Regions from separate parts of the Rothia sp. HMSC068E02 genome, predicted to be linked through region 1. Evidence: predicted binding sites of a transcription regulator. Region 1 holds the regulator's gene; the other holds the start of a gene.

Region 1 (3,410 bases):
CGCCTGGCGGGTGCAGGCCTGACCGCATTCGCGGCAAACCTGATGACCATGTACTTCCGCAACCCGGACATGCACGACGCAACCTTCCGCCCCACCCAGGACGGCCAGCAGCTCGCAAACAACATCGTGATGCTCGGCGCGGGTCTGGCGCTGCTGGGCTCCAAGAAGTAAGCCCCACACGCTAACTCACTCAGACGACCTCACGAAAGTGCGGCGGGAACCAAGACTGTTCCCGCCGCACTTTTGTGTGCCTGCTGAAGTTCTATGCGCACCGAATTTCTATGCGCGCCGATTTTCTATGCCTCGCAGACCGCGCACGCTCCCTACCCCGCGCCCGATTAGCTCAGCGTCACGCCAGCCCCGCACGCCGCGAAACCGCACGGTGTAGCGGCGCTACGCTATTCTTTTAGGTATGTCTACTGAGAACACGCAGCCTAGCCAGGCACCCGAATCCACCGAAGAAAAGGCCAAGAAGCCGGTTCCTGAGGAATTCTTCCGCCAGCCCTACTCCTTCGTCCGCCGCGGCGACCGCCTCACCGCGCGCCGCCAGAAGGCGTGGGACACCTACTCCCCCACCCACGTGCTGGACATTCCGCGCCTGCGCACCGACACCTCCGTATCCCCCGAGGCGACCTTCGACCCGGTCAAGATTTACGGCCGCGAGGCGTACCAGGTCGTCGAGATCGGTTCCGGTCTGGGCGAGGCGATCGTGCACCGCGCAGCTGAGGTGCCCGAGGCGAACTTCCTCGCCGTTGAGGTGTACACCCCCGGCATCGCGGACCTGCTGCTGAAGATGGGCAACGCCGGCGTGGAGAACGTGCGTGTGGCTCAGGCGAACGCACCCGAACTGCTCGACAACATGCTTGAGGAGAACTCCGTGGATGAGCTGTGGGTGTTCTTCCCGGACCCCTGGCACAAGTCCCGCCACCACAAGCGCCGCCTGGTGTCCCCGGCGTTCGCTGATAAGGTTGCGCGCGTGCTTAAGCCCGGCGGCATTTGGCGTCTGGCGACTGACTGGGAGGAGTACGCCCTGGTCATGCGTGAGGTTCTGGAGGCGCACCCCGACTTTGAGAACGTGAACCCGGGCGCCGGTGCGACCGAGGAGGATCCGCTGGGTGGTTGGGCTCCGCGTTGGGAGGGCCGTACTCTCACCAGCTTTGAGCGTAAGGCTCAGGAGGCGGGCCGCCGCGCGCATGATCTGACCTACCGCCGCAAGTAAGCGGGTCAGCGTTAGCGAGAGTTACCGCCAGGTGATTTCCCGCCACCGCGCAAAGTGCATACGTTAAAGCAGGTGAGGCTCCCCGATCATTCGGGGAGCCTCACCTCCTTGTGTGTGGGTCTGAGTGCATGCGGGCGGGGGTCTACCCTACCTCGCTCGCGCGGCGCTAAGACGCACAAGTCTATATGGGCGGCTGACCAGCTCAAATGAACTAGAAGCGAGCTAGAACAGCCGAACCATTTATCCCAGTGTAGCGGGTTTAGCCGGTTTAGCGCTGCGGCTTCGTATCATCCGCCGTAGCCGACTGGTGACGCTGACGGTACAACACCACAGCCGAAGAACGCTGACGAGGCGCCGGGCGGGTACCGCGGGCAATATGCACCACGTCGCCGCTGGTACCGGCAGCGAACACGCGCTCCGCCAAGCCCAGCTTCACCTTCGCATCCTCGACCTGACGCTGCAGCGCCGCAATCTGCTCCTGCTGCTCCTCCACGAGGGACTCCAGCTCAATAATGCGGCGAATACCCTCCAGGGAGACGCCCTCCTGCGAGAGCTGCTGAATCTGCTGCAGACGGTTCACGTCACGCTGCGAATAGCGGCGCGCCTTACCGGGCGCACGCGAAGGCTGGACCAGGCCGATGCGGTCGTACTGGCGCAGGGTCTGCGGGTGCATGCCCGCCAGCTCAGCTGCCACAGAAATCACGAAAACCGGCAGGTCCACGCTGTGCAACGGCTTGCCGCTACGGGACTTAGATGATGATTCTCGAGATGCCATGGTTTACTTCGCCTTCTTCAACAGATCCTTACGCGGGTTCTCCTGCGGTGCCAGTTTTACGAACTTATCGAATGCTTCCTGCGCCTCTGCGCTCAGCTCGGTGGGCAGAACAATTTCGGGGATGACCAGCAGGTCGCCGTCGCCGCCCTTAGCCTTGAAGCCGCGGCCCTTAGCGCGCAGTCGGCGGCCGACCTGGCCGGGTGCCAGGCGCAGCTTCACGGTGGATGCGTCGGGCAGGGGCACCTCAATCACTGCGCCGTCGACGGCCTCGGCGAGGGTGACGGGCGCACGCATAATCAGGTTGTTGCCCTCGCGCGAGTACACGGAGTCATCGGAAACGCGCACGGTGACCTTCAGGTCGCCGCCGTGCAGGCCCTTGCCGCGCAGGCGGACCTTCTGGCCGTCCTTAATGCCTGCGGGGATGCGTGCCTCGGTGTGGGAGCCGTCCGGCAGGAACACGGTCACGGTCGCACCGGTGTATGCCTGAGCGAGGCTGATGCGGGTGCTGGTGCTGCTCTCTTCGGGGGCTGCGTGCTGTGCACCGCCGAAGCCGCCGCCACCCATGCCGCCGAAGTCGGCGCTGGTGAAACCTGCGGAGCGTCGGGAACCGCCAGCGCTACCACCGAAGAGGCCGCCGAGCAGGTCGTCAATGTTGATGCCTGCGCCGCCGCTGCTGAAGCCGCCGAATGCGTCCGCGCCGGGGTAGCCGGTGTAGCTACCACCGCCGAAACCGCCACCGCCGAAGCCGCCCATGCCAGATGCGCCGTAGCGGCGAATCTGGTCGTACTCTTCGCGCTGCTTCTTGTCGGAGAGCACGTCGTATGCTTCCGAGATTTCCTTGAACTTCTTCTCTGCTGCGGCGTCACCGGGGTTCAGGTCCGGGTGGTACTTGCGGGAGAGCTTGCGGTACGCCTTCTTGATGTCGCTTTCGCTTGCGTCTTCGCTGACACCCAGTGCCTTATAAAAGTCGTCGGTTAGCCAGTTTTCACTTGCCATGTTGTGTTTCTCCTTCTGCGGTGATGCGCCGCCCTCCTCGGTTACGGGACGGCTTGCAGGGGCACCGCGTACTTGTCTTAATACTCTATATAAAAGTTTAGTCTACTTGACTCAATTTTGAAAGGGCTGGGCCAAAAAAAATAGCACCCCTACAAGCCTTTTATCCGCCGCCACAGCTCGCCGGAACCCGCGCCAACACCGGGCAGAACAGCCCGGGCAAATAGCTCCGGCAGAACAGCTTAGGCAAACAACAGGGCGGGCACTCCCCCACCAGGGAGAGCACCCGCCCGTCGTTAGTTATTCAGCCAATGCTGAGCCGACCACCTTACGGTGCGACAGCCACAGCCACCTGCGCGGTACGAACCACACGGTCGTTCACGCGGTAGCCGTAACGCAGAACCATGGAGACATGATCCTCAG
Region 2 (3,410 bases), on a different contig from region 1:
ACCGACCAGGCGGGACACGGTGTGCTTCTCGGAGTACTCGCTCATGTCGATACGCACCAGGGCACGCTCGTCATCGAACTGGAACTCAGCCAGTGCCTTAGCCAGCTCGGTCTTACCAACACCGGTCGGGCCCAGGAACAGGAAGGAACCAATCGGGCGGTTCGGGTCGGAAATACCGGCGCGGGCGCGGCGCACAGCGTCAGAGACAGCGACCACTGCGGCTTCCTGGCCGATAAGGCGGGCACCGATGCGCTTCTCCATTTCGAGCAGCTTCTCGGACTCGCCCTGCATCATGCGACCTGCGGGAATGCCGGTCCAGGAGGAGATCACCTCGGCAATATCGTCCGCGGTAACCTCTTCGGAGACCATGGACTCGCTCTTGGCGGTGTCCTCGGCGCGCTGTGCTTCTTCCAGCTCAGCCTGCTTCGCGGGAATTTCACCGTAGAGCAGGCGAGATGCCTCGGCGAGGTTACCCTCGCGCTGTGCAACCTCTGCGCGGGAGCGCAGCTCGTCAATCTCAGTCTTGAGGTCACCCACGCGGTTCAGGTTCGCCTTCTCGGCTTCCCAACGGGCGTTGAGGGAGTCGAGCTGTTCCTTCTTGTCAGCCATGTCCTTGCGCAACGCTTCCAGACGCTCCACGGATGCGGGGTCGGTTTCGCCGGCAAGTGCCAGTTCCTCCATGGTGAGGCGGTCCACGGCGCGGCGCAGCTGGTCGATTTCCTCCGGTGCGGAGTCAATTTCCATGCGCAGGCGGGATGCTGCCTCATCAATCAGGTCAATTGCCTTGTCCGGCAGCTGACGGGAGGGAATGTAGCGGTTAGACAGGGTTGCTGCGGCAACCAGCGCGGAGTCAGCAATCTGCACCTTGTGGTGTGCCTCGTAGCGTTCCTTCAGACCGCGCAGAATACCGATGGTGTCATCTACGCTGGGCTCGCCCACGTACACCTGCTGGAAGCGGCGCTCCAGGGCGGGGTCCTTCTCGATGTTCTCGCGGTACTCGTCGAGGGTGGTGGCACCGATCAGGCGCAACTCGCCTCGGGCGAGCATGGGCTTGAGCATGTTGCCTGCGTCCATGGAGCCTTCGGATGCGCCAGCACCGACAACGGTGTGAATCTCGTCGATGAAGGTCACAATCTGGCCCTCGGACTTCTTGATTTCTTCGAGGACTGCCTTCAGGCGCTCCTCGAATTCACCGCGGTACTTTGCGCCTGCAACCATGGAGCCCAGGTCCAGGCTGATGAGGGTCTTGCCGCGCAGGGATTCGGGCACGTCGCCGGAAACCATGCGCTGTGCCAGGCCTTCCACGACGGCGGTCTTACCGACGCCGGGCTCACCAATCAGAACGGGGTTGTTCTTGGTTCGGCGGGAGAGCACCTGCACGACGCGGCGAATCTCAGAGTCGCGGCCGATGACCGGGTCAAGCTTGCCTGCGCGGGCAATGGCGGTCAGGTCGGTGCCGTACTTTTCGAGAGCCTGGAAGGTGCCCTCGGGGTCGGGGGTGTCCACGGTGCGGTCTCCTCGGACGTTGGGGATGGTCTGTGCGATGAGCTCTGCGGTAGCGCCGAGCTTGTGCATTGCTTCAGCGGTGCTATCGGTTCCGCTGGCAATGCCCAGCAGAATCATTTCGGTAGAAACGTAGGTATCTCCGAATCCCTGGGCGCGGGTCTGTGCCGCCTGCAGAGCGGAGAGCGCGGCACGGCTGAGGGAGGCGTTCTGCACGGAGGCACCGGATGCCTTCGGCAGCTTCTTGATTTCAGCGGATGCCGCCTCGGAGATAGCGTCCACATCCAGGCCTGCAGCCTTGAGGACTGCTACGGCGACGCCTTCGCGCTGGTCCATGAGGGCCTTGAGGATGTGTGCGGTTTCAATAGTGGGGTTGCCGGCGGTTTGAGCATTAGTATTTGCCGCCGAGATGACTTCTTGACTCTTGGTCGTGAACTTAATATCCATGATGTCCTTTCGTATCGTGCATTCAGGGGCCTATCCTACGTCCCCTCGCATTACATAACTTGAGTCTACTCCACTCAACTATGTTTCGCAAGGGGTTTTCAAAAAATTTTCTCCACTTTTTTCGTTTTTCACCCCGCACTGCTCTGAGCCCTAGCCAAAACCCCGCTTGAAAGAGCCTCAACCAAAAGCCCCCAGTCGAAACCACATTGCTATACTGACCGGACTGGGCGCTTGCGGGCTCCCACAACAATCACAGTCACGAATGGGGACCCACATGAAAATACTGGTTCTAGGTGCAACCGGCCGCACCGGCTACCTCTTCACCCGCAAAGCCCTAGAGGAGGGGCACACCGTCACCGCCTACGTGCGCAACCCCGATAGGGCACAAGCGCTTTTGGGGGCGCACCAAAATCTCACTATCATTCCGGGGACCCTGAACGATGCCGAACAGCTCGCCGCAGCATCCTCCGGGCAGGACGTCATGGTGAGCGTCCTGGGGCAGAAAGCCACGGTGCGAGAGTTTCTCTCCTCCACGTTCATGCAGGAGCGTCTGCCCCTCATCATGGAGGCGGTCACGGGCGCAGGCGTAAAGCATTGCGTTCTGATGAGTGCCTACGGTGTCGGCAATACGGTACGGACCGCGTCCCTCCCCATGCGCCTGGTGTGCAAGGTCATCATGCGCGGCATTTTCACCGACAAGGTTAAGGCGGACGCCCTGGTTGCCGAATATCAGCCATATATTTCGCGTGCTCATCCGGGCAGGCTGACCGATAAGCCCGGTAAGGGCGGGGTGAAGGTATTTGACATGGCGAGCGTCGAGCGAACTCCGGGCATCCCCACGATTGCCCGTGAAGACGTTGCCGATGCACTGCTCACTATCGCCAAGAACCCTCAGAATGCGGGCACAGATTTTTTGGTGACGATTGGGGACGTTGCCCTACACTCGCCCCAGAAATAAACCGGTAGGCTTAATGACATGACGACTACGAACACCTTCCCCGCCGCCATTCTCTTCGACCACGACGGAACCCTCGTCGATACTGAACCCGTATGGGCTGCCGCAAAGGTTGCTCTCACCGCAGAATTTGGCGGCACCTGGACCGAGCAGGACACCCTCGATTGCCTGGGCCTGTCGATGCAGTTCACCCTGGATCGTCTGCGCGAGCGCGGCGTGAACCTGCCGGACGAGGAGATTAACGATCGACTGGTGGCGAAGGTGCGCGAGGCCCTGGCGCAGCAGCCGGTCGAGTTCCTTCCTGGCATTGAGCGTTTCCTCTCGGAGGTTCACGATGCACAGATTCCGGCCGCCATCGTCACAAACGCAACCACCTCCGTGGCTCGCCGCACCGCAAACGCGGCACCCGAGGGCACGTTCTCGGTGGTTATTGGCAACGATGAGACCACCAACCCCAAGCCGGACCCGCAGCCCTATCTTTTGGCGGCGGAGCGTCTTGGTGTTG

Evidence for each region. Region 1 encodes HspR, which represses chaperone genes until heat shock. Its sites were predicted from a motif close to AAGTTGAGTCNNNNNGACTCAACTT; they were not measured.
Region 2: a site for HspR is predicted at 2,007-2,031, ahead of clpB (ATP-dependent chaperone ClpB). Genes of this name have one in related genera too.

The regions. Positions count from the first base shown of each region.
Region 1 is NZ_KV812894.1:53,430-56,839, reverse strand. Features, by position in the region: gene HMPREF2919_RS07610 (hypothetical protein) at 1-171, shown strand, start outside; gene trmB (tRNA (guanosine(46)-N7)-methyltransferase TrmB) at 413-1,219, shown strand; gene HMPREF2919_RS07600 (heat shock protein transcriptional repressor HspR) at 1,488-1,994, opposite strand; gene HMPREF2919_RS07595 (DnaJ domain-containing protein) at 1,998-2,990, opposite strand; gene HMPREF2919_RS07590 (nucleotide exchange factor GrpE) at 3,316-3,410, opposite strand, start outside.
Region 2 is NZ_KV812875.1:11,972-15,381, forward strand. Features, by position in the region: gene clpB (ATP-dependent chaperone ClpB) at 1-1,950, opposite strand, end outside; gene HMPREF2919_RS01070 (NAD(P)-dependent oxidoreductase) at 2,225-2,908, shown strand; gene HMPREF2919_RS01075 (HAD family hydrolase) at 2,927-3,410, shown strand, end outside.